DNA from 4 places in the Micromonospora sp. WMMD730 genome. Region 1 is predicted to be linked to each of the others. Evidence: riboswitches for the same ligand, from Rfam matches in the RefSeq annotation. Region 1 holds a riboswitch; each other region holds the start of a gene.

Evidence for each region. Region 1 has a riboswitch for cobalamin ahead of ACN265_RS19265 (peptidase). Riboswitches for the same ligand answer to the same signal wherever they lie in the genome.
Region 2: it holds a riboswitch for cobalamin, as region 1 does, so the genes downstream of both, bluB (5,6-dimethylbenzimidazole synthase) here and ACN265_RS19265 (peptidase) in region 1, are expected to answer to the same signal.
Region 3: it holds a riboswitch for cobalamin, as region 1 does, so the genes downstream of both, ACN265_RS10205 (ribonucleoside-diphosphate reductase subunit alpha) here and ACN265_RS19265 (peptidase) in region 1, are expected to answer to the same signal.
Region 4: it holds a riboswitch for cobalamin, as region 1 does, so the genes downstream of both, cobN (cobaltochelatase subunit CobN) here and ACN265_RS19265 (peptidase) in region 1, are expected to answer to the same signal.

The regions. Positions count from the first base shown of each region.
Region 1 is NZ_JBMHML010000002.1:4,498,020-4,502,316, reverse strand. Features, by position in the region: gene ACN265_RS19275 (cell wall anchor protein) at 1-487, opposite strand, end outside; gene ACN265_RS19270 (hypothetical protein) at 848-1,369, opposite strand; gene ACN265_RS19265 (peptidase) at 1,366-2,409, opposite strand; cobalamin riboswitch at 2,511-2,638, opposite strand; cobalamin riboswitch at 2,857-3,059, shown strand; gene ACN265_RS19260 (hypothetical protein) at 3,276-3,578, shown strand; gene metE (5-methyltetrahydropteroyltriglutamate--homocysteine S-methyltransferase) at 3,720-4,297, opposite strand, start outside.
Region 2 is NZ_JBMHML010000002.1:2,118,180-2,122,476, forward strand. Features, by position in the region: gene ACN265_RS09485 (hypothetical protein) at 1-61, shown strand, start outside; gene ACN265_RS09490 (hypothetical protein) at 58-816, shown strand; gene ACN265_RS09495 (phosphotransferase) at 893-1,846, opposite strand; cobalamin riboswitch at 1,935-2,132, shown strand; gene bluB (5,6-dimethylbenzimidazole synthase) at 2,170-2,814, shown strand; gene ACN265_RS09505 (hypothetical protein) at 2,888-3,232, shown strand; gene ACN265_RS09510 (GNAT family N-acetyltransferase) at 3,357-3,656, opposite strand; gene ACN265_RS09515 (hypothetical protein) at 4,012-4,297, shown strand, end outside.
Region 3 is NZ_JBMHML010000002.1:2,281,652-2,285,948, reverse strand. Features, by position in the region: gene ACN265_RS10220 (hypothetical protein) at 1-135, opposite strand, end outside; gene ACN265_RS10215 (oxidoreductase) at 191-1,093, opposite strand; gene ACN265_RS10210 (helix-turn-helix transcriptional regulator) at 1,221-2,108, shown strand; cobalamin riboswitch at 2,136-2,349, shown strand; gene ACN265_RS10205 (ribonucleoside-diphosphate reductase subunit alpha) at 2,471-4,297, shown strand, end outside.
Region 4 is NZ_JBMHML010000002.1:2,838,829-2,843,125, forward strand. Features, by position in the region: gene ACN265_RS12395 (hypothetical protein) at 1-329, shown strand, start outside; cobalamin riboswitch at 928-1,057, shown strand; gene cobN (cobaltochelatase subunit CobN) at 1,367-4,297, shown strand, end outside.

The sequences.
Region 1 (4,297 bases):
CCGTGGTGCGACTGGTGATCCGTCCCCGCTGGTGACCGGCGTCCGCCCCGGCCAGCAGGGACAGCGTCACCGCCCGCAGGTCGTACCCGCCGAAGTCGGTGGGGTCGGCGCCGGCGGCGGACGCGACGTAGAGCAGCTTCGCGGTCGCCCCGCCGTCGGTGAAACCCTCGATGCCCCAGTCGTCGTAGCTGTTGTAGGAGCGGACGTGCGCCGCGACCTGCCCGGTCGCCGCCTGACGCGTCGGTGCCGACCCGCCGGTGGCGGACATCGCGATGATGCCGTCGATGGTCAGGCCCCAGTCTGGACCACCGAACGGCCCGGGAAGCGTGCCGTCGGTGAACTCACCGGCCAACCACGAGGTGGCGTCACGGGCGGCGGCATCAGCCGGGGCGGGCGCGGCCACCCCGGCCAGGGGCACGGCGGCCGTGACGACAGTCGTCGCCAGGATCGCGCCGAGGCCGGTGGCGAGACGCCGGGACAGAAGCATGGGGGTGCCTTTCGCAGAGCGGTCGGTGAGACCTCCGGAACACACCCCCGGGCACGTCACCCCGCTCCCGCATGCTGCGGTGAGCGGGGTGAACGGACCGTCGACGGCAGCCCGGACCTCACCCTGTAGACCTCGACAGTGGAAGCCGCTCGTCCCGGGCGGGGCATTCCGGCTCGCGAGAGGATCCCTCGCTCACGGTTGCGGGTCAGCGCCGGCTTCTACCGGCTTCCCCCCACACGGGACGTATGCAGTTGTGTACCCGGCGCACCGGATGCCGACACGGTACCGCCCTGGCGTCGTGGGACGCCAGGGCGGCGGCCGGCAGCCGACGCGCCGGTCACACCAGGGCAGCGGTCAGGGTCAGGGTGCGGCGATGCTCGGCGCGGCACCGGCCCCGAACGCCCAGCCCTCGACACTGCCCGGAGCCGGGTTGTAGCTGCTCGCGCCCGAAGAACTGTAGGACCACGAACCGCCCGCCGGGGCATGCCAGTACGACCAGTAGGCGGTGGCCGGTGGCGTGTTGACACACGGTTCGGTCGCGGAGGTGGGCTTGCCGTTGATCCGGCAGACGAACGCCAGACCCCAGCGCGAGGTGCCGGTCACCGTGAAACCGGCCCCCTGCAGGGCGGCCACCCCGGTGGCCGGGTCGCCCAGGGCGCACGCGACCTGCACGCCCCCGCCGAGCGCGGCGAAGTCGACCACGACGGTGACCCCTGTGGTGCCGGTGCAGGCGGCGGCGTGTGCGGCCTGCGGCGCGGGCTCCACGGCGGTCAGGGCGACGGCGGCGACGGCGGCGGCCACCAAGCCGGCGAGCCGTACGCGAACGATGGATCGGAGACGGAACACTTGTCCTCCCGGGTTCAGGTCGGCGCGACAGGTCATGGACAGGTGAGGACCGGTGCGCCGGAACCGGCGGCCGCAGCGGAGAGCGTGGCGTAGCCGTCGCCGGTCAGGCCCAGGACGGCCTGGCCGGTGGCGCGGGTGGCGGTGGCCGGATCGAAGGTGCCGCCGTCGAAGTCGACCGCGCCCCGGTCGGCCGGCGCCGCGCTGCAACCCACCTGCAGGCCGACCAGGTACGCCCGTGCCCGTGCCCAGGCCAACGGCCGGTAGCCGGTGCGGAGCGCCTGCGCGGCGAGCCCGGTGCTGTTGGCGTTCGGGACGCCCGACGAGTCGGCAAAGCTGCCGTTGGCGCGCTGCACCGACACCAGCCAGCGCAGCCCGGCGGCAGCCGCGACCGGACGCCCCGCCGCTTGGAGGGCCTGCACCGCCAGTGCGGTGGCGTCCACGTCGGAGGTACACACCGGCTGAGCGGGCAGCAGCGGGTATCCGCCGTCCGGGCAGCGGGTCCCGGCCAGCCAGGTGGCGGCGGTCGCGGGCACACCGTGCGCCGTGCGGTCCAGGGCGAGGATCGCGAAGGACTGGCTGAACGCATTGCTGTAGTTGCCGTACGCGGACCGGTCGGTGAACCGGCCGCTGGGCGATTCCAGGCCCCGCAGCCGGGCGATCAGGTCGACGCCGCCGACGTCGGTGGGGTCGCCCCCGCGTGCCTGCACGGCGAGGGCGAGCTTCGCGGTCGCGCCCACGTACGCCTCGGTGCCGCCGTCACCAACGTAACCGTCGCGGATGTCCGGTCGGGTGACCCAGTCCAGTGCCTGCGCGCCGAAGTCGTCGGCGACACCGGCGGCGGCGAAGGCGAACACCGCGTCGAGGGTCAACCCCTGGTCGGGGTAGGCGACGCCGTCGAAGACCACCTCGAATCGTTCGCCGTCGACGAGTTGGTGCGCGAGCCAGCCGGCGGCGGCCCCGGCCCGGTCGACGCCGGGGTGCGCGGGCGCGGCGGTCGCAGGTGCGGCGAGGGTGAGAGCGGCGAGTACACCGCAGAAAAGGGCGAGCAGGCGGTGCCGGCTCAGGCGGACGACCATCGGAAGCGCCTTTCCGGCCCGGCGGTCGTCAGAACCCGGACGATCGCCACCGGCAGGCAGGATCGACCGGCCTCCGACCCGTGGGCCACGACGGGTGGGGAACGGAAATCACGCGTGCGGCGGGTATTCGGGCTTGCCGTCAGAGTGTCTGCCACCTCGACGACCTACCGTTGCGGGCCAGCGCCGGACTTCGACCGGACTTCCCCCGCGCACACGCGTTGATGGAGTTGTCGCGACAGTCTGATCTCCGCGACAGGGGATGTCAATGCGCCATCGTTCGAACACGGTTGGTGAGAAACGGCATGATCGCCGTCCTCTCCGGACGAAGCCGGCCGTACCCTCGCCACCCGACACGAACGCGATCAGCAACGGCACATCGCCTCACCGTCGCCCCCCCGGTGGGCGAAACTGCGGCAGGAAGCATCGCCGCGTCGGGACCCGACGCGATATCGTGACACCGCAGTCGGTCCGCCACGCACCACGTGGCGGCGCAAGAGGGAACCCGGTGCGAGACCGGGACTGCCCCGCAGCGGTGAGTGGGAACGACCGCCGTCATCAGCACTGGGCCCACAGGGCCTGGGAAGCGACGGCCGGTAGGCCTGAGCACGACGCCCACGAGTCCGAAGACCTGCCCGCTGCCCACGTGCATCCGCACGTGGCGAGCTCGGCGACCTTCGAGGGCGGGTCGACCATCGTCGACAGCACGACATCCGGTGCTGCGTGCGACCGCACCGCTCCCAGCCGAGTTCGACGACTCGGCATGAGGAGACCCTGATGCAAGCGCCACCAGCACAACGACCCCGTCGGTCAACGTACGGTGTCGTGACTACCGGCACCGTCGGCACGCCAGCCGAACGGAACGGCCAGTGAGTAGGCCCGCCGCACCACGTCGCATCAGAGTCGACGACGAAGATGTCGTCGTCCTCTCGGCAGGGGACTACGAACGTCTCGCCTCCGCGCGACGGCAACTCGGCGCACGCGAAGCGCGAAACCGCAGCCTGACCGACCAGGTGAACACCCTGAGCACACTGCTGGCCGACATCCGGCGCATCGTCGACTCGACGCCGGACTGCTGTGCGACCCACCGCGACGCCGACAGCCGGATCCGTGACCTGGCAGATGCCCAGCGGATCCCGCGACCGCCGGGCATGCCCACACCGACGCCATGAACCACCGCGACACCCACCCGGACACCGCGCAGCACGCGACGGCACCATCCTGGGCCGCCCGATCCTGCCGGAGCTGGGGTCGCGCGAACGACTCATCCGCTCCGGGCGGACCCCAGGGGGAGTCCGCCCGGACCGGCCCAGTCAGCTCGCGCGGACCTCGGCGGCAGCCGCGACGAGGTGTCGGAGGGACGCCTCGACCTCGGGATAGGTGCGGGTCTTCAGGCCGCAGTCCGGGTTGACCCACAGTCGTCGGGCGGGCCCGGCTGCGACGGCCCGACGGAGCGCGTCGACCACCTCGTGGTGCGGTGGGACGCGGGGCGAGTGGATGTCCCACACCCCCGGGCCGACGCCCCGGCGGTAGCCGATCGCGGCAAGGTCGTCGAGGATCTCCATCTTCGAACGCGACGCCTCGATGCTGGTGACGTCCGCGTCGAGCGCGTCGATGGCGGTGATCACCTCACCGAACTCGCTGTAGCACAGGTGGGTGTGGATCTGGGTGTCGTCGGCGACGCCGCCGGTGGCCAGCCGGAACGCGCCGACCGCCCAGTCCAGGTACGCCTTCTGGTCGGCCCGACGCAGCGGCAGGGTCTCGCGGAGGGCAGGCTCGTCAACCTGAATGATCCGGATACCGGCGGCCTCCAGGTCGCGGCACTCGTCGCGCAGCGCGAGCGCCACCTGGTCGGCGGTGTCGGCCAACGGCTGGTCGGTCCGGACGAACG
Region 2 (4,297 bases), 2.4 Mb from region 1:
GGGCACCACCATCAAACCGCTGCGGCCCGGCCGACCCCGGGCTGATGGACCACTGCCGTGACCGTCGGGTCCAGGGTGTACCGCACGGGCACCGAGGCCCGCTATCCGGCCATCACCCAACGGGGCACCCTGAAACCGACCCAGCTGGTGCACCTCCTCGACGAGGTCTCCGCCGGCTGGTGGCGAGAGACGGCCGGACTCGACCGCTGGTCCTACTTCGAACGGCACCGGGTCCGCGCCGTGGTGCGGTACGTGCAGGCGTACACCCCGCCGGTGCGGGTGCTGCCCGGAGCGCCGCTCGACGCCGAACTGGCCGTCACCCTCGGCGTCGACCGGCGTGGCTGGTACGGCGGGCACGACGAGCTGACCCTGCGCGACGCCGACGGCACCGTGGTGGCGGTGTGGACCAGCCGGTGGACCTGGTTGGACGCCGGCGCCGGGGCACGACCCACACCGCGCACCGAGGCGCCCCCGGGCTTCGGCGGCGACTCGCCGCTGCTGCCGGAGCTGCCGCGACGACCCCGCAGCGGCGGAACCGAGACGGCGGCTTTCACCTTCAGCGACCGGGAGACGGATCTGAACGACCACGTCTTCTTCGCGTGCTACCTGGAGCGCGGCGAGAACGCGCTGGCCGACGCGGGGGTGCCGCCCGGCCGCACCGACACCAGCCGGTGCTGGTACCTGCGACCGGCGCAGGCCGGTCAGTCGATCACACCGGCGGTCACCGAGACCGCCCATGGGCACGTCGTCGAGCTGCGCTTCGGCGCGGGCGGCTTCCCGGCGGCGGTCTGCGAGTACGCCAGCATCGAGCGGTGACCGACCCGAGCCGGGGGAGGCCGGTCGGGATCGGACCGATGTCAGCCGCTCACCGCCGCCGGGATCGCCGCCGCGCTCACTCGCGGAACGCCTCGGTCGCGGCGGTCCGCCGGTTCCACATCGCGACGGCCACCGGATCGCCCCAGCGCACGCAGAAGTCACGACACCGCAGGCACATCCGGACCATGGCCGCCTGCCGCTCGCCCCAGCCCGGACGCTCGCCGTAGCCGGTGAAGAGGTGATCGAGGTGATCGACCGCCAGGGGATGGTGCATCCGTACGATCCACTCGGTCCACGCGAGGTCCTCGACCGCCGGGCCGAGATGGCACAGCTCCCAGTCGATGACCGCCAGCACCTCGTCGACCGCCTCGTTCACCAGGATGTTCTGCGGGCCGAAGTCGCCGTGCACGATCACCTCGCCGGTGCCGGGAAGACCCGGCACCGTCGCGGGGTCGACGTCGGACAGCCGTCGCCGGGCCTGGCCGCACAGCCGCAGGACTGCAGCGGCGTGACCACCGTCCAGGGCGTCCTGCGCATGCCAACCGGCGACCTCCGCGACGGCAAGCTCGCCGTCGGGGGCCGCCCGGACCTCCGGGACGGGAAAGCTGCCGGCCAGCCCGGACAGTGCGGCCCGCTCGACCGTGAAGCGCTGTCCGGCATCGGGCCCCAGGTAGGACTTGCGCACCGTGCCGGCCACCCGGCTGGTCGCGTTGGTGTATCCGTGCGGCAGCCTCAGCTCCTCGTCGCCGGCCGTCTCGGTCATGCCGTTCTCCCTCTCCGTCGTTCGACGCGCCCGGACCGGACGGACCTCGCCGGCACCGGCTCGTACGGTCGCCGCGCCGCCGTCGCGGACCACGACATCACGTCCCGAAGCCACGGTCTCGAACACCGTGTCGCTGCGCAACGGGTCCGGCACCTCGACCCCGACGTGCTCCTCCCGCCGCACGGGAGTCCAGCGACCGAAGCGCGCCTCGTCGTAGGCCTGGCAGCCGGCCACCTCGGCGAGGACGTCGCACACCCCGGCGTCCACGTGGACGCCGGAACACGGGGACCCGCTGCGTGTGCTGTCGGGTCGGGCCGTGGCCGGCCGGCGTCGGTGGTGCGGGTTAGCATCGGCGACGGCATGATCGTGCGAGGTGCCCCGCGCATGCGGGGAGAATCGGGAAGCCGGTGTGATTCCGGCACGGGCCCGCCGCGGTGACCGGGGAGCGACCGTCCAGGCGCGAGGAGCGCAGCCACTGGCCCAAGGGCTGGGAAGGCGGACGGGTAGGCGTTGATCCGGGAGTCCGAAGACCGGCCTCGCGTCGAGCGCCCACCCGTCGGGGGTGGGCCGAGCGCAGCGGGAGCCTGCCTGTGGAACTCTACGACGCCATCCACCGCCGCCGGGACGTCCGGGCCGAGTTCACCGGGGAGCCGGTGCCGGCCGACACCCTGCACCGGATTCTCGACGCCGCGCACGCCGCGCCCAGCGTCGGCAACTCGCAGCCGTGGGATTTCGTCCTGGTCCGGGACCCGGCCGTCCGTCGCCGGTTCCATCGGCACGTGCAGGCCGAGCGGGCGACGTTCGCCGCCACTCTGGACGGTGCGGCGGCCGAGCGGTTCGCGCGTATCAAGATCGACGGGGTGCTGGAGTCGACGCTGTCGGTGGTCGTCACCTACGACCCGCAGCGCGGCGGCCCGGCGGTGCTCGGGCGGCACGCCATCGCCGACGCGGGCCTCTACTCGGTCTGCCTGGCCATCCAGAACCTCTGGCTCGCCGCCACCGCCGAAGGGCTGGGCGTCGGGTGGGTGTCCTTCTACCGGGAGCCGTTCCTGGCCGAGCTGCTGGGTGTGCCGGCCGGCATCCGGCCGGTGGCCTGGCTCTGCGTCGGGCCGGTCACCCACCTGGAGGCCGTGCCCGATCTGGAGCGGCACGGGTGGCGGCGGCGCAGGCCCCTCACCGAGGCGATCCACCACGACCGGTGGCTACGGCGGGGGACCGACCAACCGAACAGCTAATTCGGGTACGTCGATGCGACAGCTAGGCTGGCGTCGCACTGAGTCATCGCTCGGCTACGTTGGGAGGAGTTTCATGCGTACCACCGTCAAGGTGTTGGCGGCGTCCGCGCTCGCCGCCCTGAGCCTCGCCGCCGCCGGCGCCACGCCGGCTCTCGCCGCCGCCCCGGCTCCCTTCTGCGAGTCCGGCGCGTCGCAGTTCTACTGCGACGCCAGCAGCACCGGCACGACGACCTGGAGCATCACCTGGTACTCCGGCAGTGTCGGCACCTTCACGACCGCCGGGCCGACTCTCTTCGCCACCTGCCCGGCCAGCAACCTCGGCCACCCCGTGCGGGCCAGCTACAGCTACGTCGACGGCGGCACCACCCAGTACAGCGGCACCACCCAGTTCATCTGCCGCAGCGGCTCCTGGCAGTAGGGCCGTCCGGCGTCCGGCGTACGCGCGGGTGACGCGCGTACGCCGGACGGGCTCTGGTGTGACCACCACCCGGGCGTCGACGCCGGACTTTCCGGGACCACCGGCACCGACGACCGGACGCCGGTCACGTCGTGGTGATGGCCGCAGCTCGTGAGTAGCTGTACAGGATGTATCCCCGGTAGACGGCGGCGTGGAACAGGTAATGCGCGATGCCCACCATCTCACCGTCGCGCCGTGCGCAGATGCCCCGGATCTGTTCGCCGTCCACCAGGCGCTGCCACGTGCGTTCGTAGCCCTCGTCGTCGACCTCGGTCGCGGGTCGATCCGGCCGGCCCGCCCAGTGCGCGGGGAAACGCCGGGTCAAACCCTCCCACTCTTCGCGGTCACGTCCAGTCAACGAGTCGATGCTCACCACGGCCGTCATCCTCGCATCACCTCCCGCACTGCGGAGGGCGTCGGACGCGGTGTCCGGCGGACCGGACGCCACCTCGGTGCACCAACACTGCCGGGTGGGCAGGTATGGGTTTGTATGGGGATCCCCCGCACGGCCCGACGTCACGCGACGCTCGTCGGCGAGGCCCGCCCCGAGGGCGGGCGCCGAGCTATTCCACCTGCGGTGGGAGGGAACGATGATGAGATTGCTACCGCGAGGACACCGGTCACCATCCGGGCTGGTGGGCATCACGATCGCGGCGGTACTGCTGGGGATGGGGGTACATGCCAGCGGGGAGGGGAGACCCCCGGCTGCCCAGGGGGATCTTCAGGACTGGCATTCGACGATGGTGAAGGTGCCGCGGCCGTCGGCGCAGGGGTGCTTCACCGCAGCCTATCCCGAACTGGTGTGGCAGAAGACCGGGTGCGTGGCCCCGCCGTCGGCTCCGATGGCCCCGAACCTCGAACAGGCTCCCCGGCGGGACGTCGGGGGCGGGATCGGGATCGTGACGGGAAGGCCGACGGGTGCCGGTCCGATCACCCGCGCGTCCGGCAGTTTCGAGAAGGTCAACCAGCAGAACCTGAGCGTGACCAGCGTCCCGACCGACGGGCCGACCATGCCGGGCAGCTACT
Region 3 (4,297 bases), 2.2 Mb from region 1:
CACCTGCTCGGCAGGTCGGACGGCCAGGTGGGCGCCGAAGCGCTGCCGTACCTCGGCCGACAGCGCCGCCTGCCGGACCGGATCCTCCTGGACCTGCCGGCCCCCGCCGCCCAGCACCCGCCCGAGCCATCCCATGTCGCCTCGTCTCCGCCGCCCTCACCGACCGCAGCCATGCTAGTGCGGCCCGCCGTCAGAGACAGCGCACGCCGGTCAGTTCCTCGGCGGCCGTCCACAGCCGCCGGCCGACGGCGGGATCGGTGGCCTCCCGGCTGGCCCGCACCTCGGTGACCGGCCCCCGGGTCTGGAAGAACCGGGCCGGGCCGAAGAACTGGCCGCCGTGGACCTGCGGGTCGGTGGCGGCCCGCAGTTGGGGCAGCGCGCCCTGCTCGACCGGTTGGGTGGCCAGCAGGCCGAGCCGGGCGATCATCCGGCCGCGCCGACCCTGGTGGGACCAGGCCCGGGGAGTCAGGTTGGTGCGGGTGACACCGGGATGGGCCAGCACGCTGAGCACCGGCGATCCGGTGGCACGCAGCCGGCGGTCCAGTTCGATGCCGAAGACGGTGGTGGCGAGCTTGGACCTGCCGTACGCGGTGGAGCCCCGGTAGACGCGCTCGCCCATCAGGTCGGCGAAGTCCAGGTGTGCGTTGCGGTGGGTGATCGAGCTGAGGCTGACCACCCGGGCCGCCCGCGCCGCGGCCAGGTTGCCCAGCAGCAGACCGGTCAGCGCGAAGTGGCCCAGCAGGTTGGTGGCGAGGTGCAGCTCGTGGCCGTCCACGCTGGTGCGGCGCGGGCCGAGCAGCACCGCGCCGGCGTTGTTGACCAGCAGGTCGAGCACCGGACGGTCGGCGGCCAGGGCCGCCGCGAACTCCCGTACCGAGGCCAGGGAGGCGAGGTCCAGCTCGCGTACCTCGACGTCGCCGCCCATGCTGTGGGCGGCCCGCCGGCCGGCGGCGGTGTCGCGCACGGCGAGCACGACCCGGGCGCCCCGCCGGGCCAGTGCGGTGGCGGTGACCAGGCCGAGGCCGGAGTTCGCGCCGGTCACGACGGCGGTGCGGCCGTGCTGGTCGGGGATGTGGTCGGCGGTCCAGGTCATCTGCTGCTCCCTGACGGTCGGATCGGACCACCGACGCTAGGGCCCGACCGGGCGGGGCCGGTCGCACCCGGTTGCCTAGGTCCCGCAGACCTACCCACGCCGGTCCGGGCCGCGCCACACTGGCGACATGACCCGTCCGTACGCCCGTGAACTCGGTGACTTCCTGCGTGCCCGGCGCGCCCGGTTGCACCCCCGTGACGTCGGCCTGGAGCCGGGCGGGCGACGCCGGGTCACCGGGCTGCGCCGCGAGGAGCTGGCGCTGCTGGCCGGGTTGAGCACCGACTACTACCAGCGGATGGAGCAGGGCCGGGAGGTGCGCCCGTCCGACGACGTGCTGGACGGGCTCGCCGCCGCGCTCGGCCTCGACGACGCGGAACGCCGGCACCTGTTCACCCTGGCCCGCGCCGCCCGCCGGCCGACGCCCGCCCGGGTCGACCACGGTCCGGAGCGGGTGCCGGAGAGCACCAGGCGGCTGCTGCGGGTGCTGGACACCCCGGCGGTGGTGCTCGGCCGGCACCTGGACCTGCTCGCCTGGAACGCGTGGGCGGTGGCGCTGCTCGGCGATCCGGCGGACCACCCGCCGGACCGGCTCAACATGCTGCTGCTGATGTTCGACGAGGCGGCGACCCCGGTGCGGCGCTGCGCGTCCTGGGAGCAGCAGGCCATGGACTACATCGGCATGATGCGCGCCGCCGTGGCCACGGACCCCACCCACCCCCGGGCCACCGCCGTCGTCGGTGAGCTGAGCATCCGCAGCGCCGAGTTCCGGCGGCTGTGGGCCCGGCACGACGTACGCGGGTCGGTCAGCGGCACCAAGACCTTCCAGGTCCCCGAGGTCGGTGACATCGTCCTGGACTGGGACACCTACCCGCTGCCCGGAAACCCCGGCCCGGTCATGCTGGTCTTCACCGCCGAGCCCGGCAGCGCCGACGCCGACGCGCTGCGGCTGCTGGCGTCACTGCGGGCCACCGGGCGGTCGGATGAGAGTTATCCGACACGCCGACGCGACATCTAGTGTTGCCTCTCCCCCATCTACGCCATATATGGTGTGCCACGCAGCTGGTTCGGCCGGGCCCGGTGGTCCGGTCGAGGCAACAGGGAACCCGGTGGAAATCCGGGACTGCCCCGCAGCGGTAAGTGGGAACGACCGCCGTCATCGAGCACTGGACCGCGAGGTCCGGGAAGCGACGGCCAGTAGGCGACCGACCCCGGTCACGCCCACGAGTCCGAAGACCTGCCAGTGCGCCGTGCGCTGCTGCGCGCGGCGGTCGGAGGTCGCGCGGGACGACCGACGCCAGCACCCGGGCCGGCCGCCGTGCCGCGCCCGTCGGCGTCCTCCCGCGTCCCGATGGCCATCGGTGACAGCGAGGAGAGGTCATGACGAGCACAGCGCAGAGCCCACCGTCCGACGTCGACGGCGCGGAGCCACGCCGGCCCGCGATGCGGGTCCGCAAGCGCGACGGCGACACCGAGCCGGTGGACGTCAACCGGATCGTCACGGCCGTCGCCCGGTGGACCACCGACCTGGACGAGGTCGACCCGCTGCGGGTGGCCACCAGGACGATCAGCGGCCTCTACGACGGGGCGACCACGGCCGAGCTGGACAAGCTGTCGATCCAGACGGCGGCGGAGCTGATCGGCACGGAACCGCAGTACTCCCGCCTGGCGGCCCGGCTACTGGCCGCCTACGTGGACGAGGAGGTCCGTGGGCAGGCGGTGACCTCGTTCAGCGAGTCCATCCGGTACGCCCACGGCCTCGGCCTGATCGCCGACGACACCGCCGCGTTCGTGGCCCGGCACGCACGCCAGCTCGACGACGCCGTCGACCCGGCCGGTGACCTGCGGTTCGAGTACTTCGGGCTGCGTACGGTGGCCGACCGTTACCTGCTGCGGCACCCGCAGTCGCGGCTGGTGGTGGAGACCCCGCAGTACTGGCTGCTGCGGGTGGCCTGCGGGCTGTCCACCACGCCCGACGAGGCGGTCGGGTTCTACCGGCTGATGTCGTCGCTGGCCTATCTGCCGAGTTCCCCGACGTTGTTCAACTCGGGCACCCGGCACACCCAGATGTCGTCGTGTTTCCTGGTCGACTCGCCGCGCGACGAACTGGACTCCATCTACGAGCGCTACCACCAGGTGGCGAAGCTGTCGAAGTTCTCCGGCGGCATCGGCATCTCCTGGTCTCGGGTGCGCGGCCGGGGGGCGCTGATCCGGGGCACCAACGGCCGGTCGAACGGGATCGTGCCGTTCCTGAAGACCCTCGACGCCGGAGTGGCGGCGGTCAACCAGGGCGGCCGGCGCAAGGGGGCGGCCTGCGTCTACCTGGAACCCTGGCACCCGGACGTCGAGGAGTTCCTGGAGCTGCGGGACAACACCGGTGAGGAGGCCCGGCGCACCCACAACCTCAACCTGGCCAACTGGATCCCCGACGAGTTCATGCGCCGGGTCGAGGCCGACGGCGACTGGTCGCTGATCGACCCGTCGGACGCCCCGGAGCTGCCCGACCTGTACGGCGAGGAGTTCGACGCCGCGTACCGGGTCGCCGAGAAGAAGGCGGTCCGCACGGTGAAGGCCCGGGACCTGTACGGGCGGATGATGCGCACCCTGGCGCAGACCGGCAACGGGTGGATGACGTTCAAGGACCCGGCGAACCGGCTGTCCAACCAGACCGGCGTGCCGGGCAACACGATCCACCTGTCCAACCTGTGCACCGAGATCCTGGAGGTCAACAGCGACACCGAGACGGCGGTGTGCAACCTCGGCTCGGTCAACCTCGGCGCGCACCTCACCGACGACGGCGTCGACTGGGACAGGCTGCGCGAAACGGTCCGGACGGCGGTGGTGTTCCTGGACCGGGTGATCGACATCAACTACTACCCGGCCGAGCAGGCGGCGGCGTCCAACCCGCGCTGGCGGCCGGTCGGGCTGGGGCTGATGGGGCTGCAGGACGCATTGTTCGCGCTGCGGCTGCCGTTCGACTCGCCCGGGGCCCGGGAGTTGTCCACCCGGGTCCAGGAGGAGATCTTCCTGACCGCCCTGGAGACCTCGACCGGCCTGGCCGAACGGTTCGGCGCGCACCCGGCGTACCCGCAGACCCGGGCGGCCCGGGGTGACCTGCACCCGGACCTGTGGGGGGTCGAGCCCACCCAGACCGCGCGGTGGGCGGCGCTGCGCAGCCGGATCGCCGCGCACGGCCTGCGCAACTCG
Region 4 (4,297 bases), 1.7 Mb from region 1:
GGTTCAGCCGACGGACCCGGGCTGACGAGGGCATCCCGACCAAGCTCGACCGGGAGGCCACCCGGGACGACCTGACCGCGCTGGCGGACTTCGTGGCCGCCCACCGGGGGGTGGAGTTCTATCTCGAACCCGAGACGACCGCCACCGACACCACGGTGGTGGCGATCGCGCACGACGGGGAGTGGATCCGCCGCCGCACCGGCTCCCCACGTACGGCGGCCAAGCTGGCCCACCGGCACGCGGTGCCACTCTACGAGGCGGCGAAGACCGGATACCCGGAGCGGATGCGGGCCTGGAACCGGGCCCACCCCGAGCGTCGCCTCCGCTGACCCCGCAGCCGCGCGTGCAGCGTGGCCGGGGTGGTGCCCCCCGTGGGATGTCGGCCCGTGGGATGTGGGTCCGTGGGGGTGCGGCCACGGCGGCGGGTGCGACCGCCGGCCGCCCCGCACCTCTGACCCTGCGGGGCAGGGGTGCGGGGGTATGTCGTCGCGGGGGCCCTTTCGAGCTGATGACGGTGACGGATCGGCCCCGCCGGGTGGGACGACCCGTACCGCCAGGTCGGGGTGGCCGGGGTGGCGCGGCCCCGCAGCACCGGATGGGCCTGTGACCGGAGGGCCTGCGGCACTGGAGGAGGCGGCCCCGCGGCACCGGGCCGGGGTGCCGCCCTCAGGCTGCCCCGGCCCCGGGGTGCCGGGCGGGTGGCCGGGGCGCTACCCGGCGCGACAACCGTCCGGTCAGGTCGGCCGTGCCGGTCCCGAGTCGTTGACATCATCAGCTCGACAGCGTGCGAGAGAGGTGTCCCGACCGACCAGCTCCGTGCCGCCCGGATCAGCTCCGTGCCGCCCAGTTCCGCGCCGTCGCGGGGCCGGTGGCCGCCGTTGACCTCGGGGTGAGGAGTGTGGCAGCATTCGCGGCCTGACGGCAGTGAAGGAAGTCGGTGCGATTCCGACGCGGTCCCGCCACTGTCACCGGGGAGCGATCCCCCCTCGTGGGTCACGACCGTGCGTGCACGGTTGGAAGGCCGGGGGTGAGCGTCGATCCGGGAGCCAGGATACTTCGGCCGTCGGAGAACCCCAGGGCGTGGACACCCGAGGAGGAACCGATGACGCACAGCGTCACTGCCGACCCGATCACGGTCGGTGATTTCCGCATCACCGTCGAGCCTGCGCCGCCGCGCGCTCCCACCTCTCCCACCGTCGCCGGCCGTCGCCGGGGCGGTCGGCCTGCCGCGTACCGCTGACGGCCGGTCCGGATGCCCCGCCGCCGGCGGGGTGCGTCGGACCTCCGCCGCCGCTGACCGGCGTCCCTCCCGCCCCGCTCGGCCCGGCCCCGTGGTCGAGCCGGACGTCACTCTCCGGAGCCGAACGTGCGCATCCTGCTGCTGTCCACCGCCGACACCGATCTGCTCGCCGCCCGCGCCAGCGCCGCCGACTACCGTCTCGCCAACCCCACCCGGGTCGACGTGGCCGCCGTGCCGGCCCTGCTCGACGGTGTCGACCTGGCCGTCGTACGGCTGCTCGGCGGGCGGCAGGCGTGGCCGGACGGCCTCGCGGCGGTGCTCGGCTCCGGCGTCCCCACGATCGTGCTCGGCGGCGAGGCGGTGCCCGACGCGGAGCTGATGGCGGCCTCCACGGTGGCCTCCGGGGTGGCCACCGAAGCGCTGTCCTACCTGGTCGAAGGGGGCGCGGACAACCTCGCCCAGCTCGCCCGGTTCCTCTCCGACACCGTCCTGCTCACCGGTGAGGGCTTCGACCCGCCCACCCCCACCCCGCCCTACGGCATCCTCGACCACCACCGCCCGTCCACCCCGGTCGACGGGGCGGACCCGGTGGCCGGGCCGCAGGACGGCGGCGGGCGGCCCACGGTGGGGATCGTGTTCTACCGGGCGCACGCGCTGGCCGGCAACACCGGTTTCGTGCAGACCCTGGCCGACGCGGTCGACGCGGCCGGCGGCGAACCGCTGCCGATCTTCTGCGGATCGCTGCGCGGGCTCACCCCCGGCGACGGGCCGCTGGACCTCTTCGCCCGCTGCGACGCGCTCGTCGTCACCGTCCTCGCCGCCGGGGGGACGGTCGCCGCCGACGCCTCCGGCGGGGGCGACGAGGACGCCTGGGACGTCGGCGCGCTCGCCGCCCTCGACGTGCCGGTGATCCAGGCGCTCTGCCTGACCAGCACCCGGGAGCAGTGGGCGGCCAGCGACGCCGGACTGTCCCCGCTCGACGCGGCCATGCAGGTGGCCATCCCCGAGTTCGACGGTCGGATCGTCACCGTGCCGTTCTCGTTCAAGCGGATCGACTCCGACGGGCTGTCGGTCTACGCCGCCGACGCCGAGCGGGCCGCCCGGGTCGCCGGGATCGCCGTCCGGCAGGCCCGGCTGCGCCACCTGCCCAACGCCACGAAGCGGGTGGCGGTCGTGCTCAGCTCCTACCCGACGAAGCACTCCCGGGTCGGCAACGCCGTCGGCCTGGACACCCCCGCCTCGGCGGTCCGGCTGCTCGCCGCCCTCGCCGACGCCGGATACCACCTCGGCGACGCGCCGCCGCCCACCGACGGGGACGCGCTGATCCACGCGTTGATCGCCGCCGGGGGTCACGACGTCGAGTGGCTCACCCCGGAACAGTTGGCCGCCGCCGAGGCCCGGGTGCCGGGGGAGACCTACCGGCGCTGGTTCGACCAGGTGCCGGTCGACCTGCGGGACCGGATGCGGGAACACTGGGGTGAGCCACCCGGCCAGCTCTACACCGACGACGGGGACATCGTCCTGGCCGGGCTGCGGTTCGGCAACGTCACCCTGCTGATCCAGCCGCCGCGCGGCTTCGGCGAGAACCCGATCGCCATCTACCACGACCCCGACCTGCCACCCAGCCACCACTATCTGGCCGCGTACCGGTGGCTGGCCGCGCCGGTCGCCGACGGCGGCTTCGGCGCGGACGCGGTGGTGCACCTCGGCAAGCACGGCACCCTGGAATGGCTGCCCGGTAAGGGACTCGGCCTGGCCGCCGACTGCGCCCCCGACGCCGTCCTCGGTGACCTGCCGCTGGTCTACCCGTTCATCGTCAACGACCCCGGCGAGGGCACCCAGGCCAAGCGGCGGGCGCACGCCGTCGTGGTCGACCACCTGGTGCCCCCGATGGCCCGCGCCGAGACCTACGGCGAACTGGCGAAACTCGAACAGCTGCTGGACGAGTACGCCACCGTGCAGGCCCTCGACCCGGCGAAGGTGCCGGTGGTCCGGGGGCAGATCTGGGAGCTGGTGCACGCCGCCGAACTCCACCACGACCTGCACACCGAGGCGATGCCCGCCGCCGACGACTTCGACGACTTCGTGCTGCACCTCGACGGCTACCTGTGCGAGGTCAAGGACGTGCAGATCCGCGACGGGCTGCACATCCTGGCCGGGGTGCCCACCGGTGAGGCCCGGGTCAACCTCGTCCTGGCCGTGCTGCGCGCACCGCAGGTGTGGGGCGGTAGCCGGGCGCTGCCCGGCCTGCGGCAGGCCCTCGCCGCCGGCTACGGCCTGGACGAGCAGGCGCTGCTCGCCGAGCCCGGGGCGCGGGTGGCGGTGCCGACGGCGTTGACCGACGTGGTGGACGGGCCGGCGGTCACCGCCGCCGACGCGGTGGACCTGATCGAGGGGCTGGCCCGGCGGCTCGTCCTCGGCATGGAGACCCTCGGCTGGGATCCCGACCGGGCCGACCCGGTGGTCGCGGAGGTGACCGGCGGGTCCTGCCCCGACGCCGCCGAGGTGCTGCGGTTCGCCGCCCGCGAGGTGGTGCCCCGGCTGGACCGCACCACCGACGAGATCACCCACACCCTCGGCGCGCTCGCCGGCCGGTTCGTGCCGCCCGGACCCTCCGGGTCGCCCACCCGGGGGCTGGTCAACGTGCTGCCCACCGGCCGCAACTTCTACTCCGTCGACCCGAAGGCGATCCCCAGCCGCAACGCCTGGGACGTCGGGGTCGCGCTGGCCGACTCGCTGCTCGCCCGCTACCTCGCCGACACCGGGGAGTACCCGCGGTCGGTCGGGCTGACCGTGTGGGGCACCAGCGCCATGCGTACCCAGGGCGACGACATCGCCGAGGTGCTGGCCCTGCTCGGCTGCCGGCCGGTGTGGGACGACCGGTCGCGGCGGGTCACCGGCGTCGAGGTGGTGCCGGTGGCGGAACTGGGCCGGCCCCGGGTCGACGTCACGGTCCGCATCTCCGGCTTCTTCCGCGACGCGTTCCCGCACGTCGTCGCCCTCCTCGACGACGCGGTACGGCTGGTCGCCGCCCTCGACGAGCCGGCCGGGGACAAC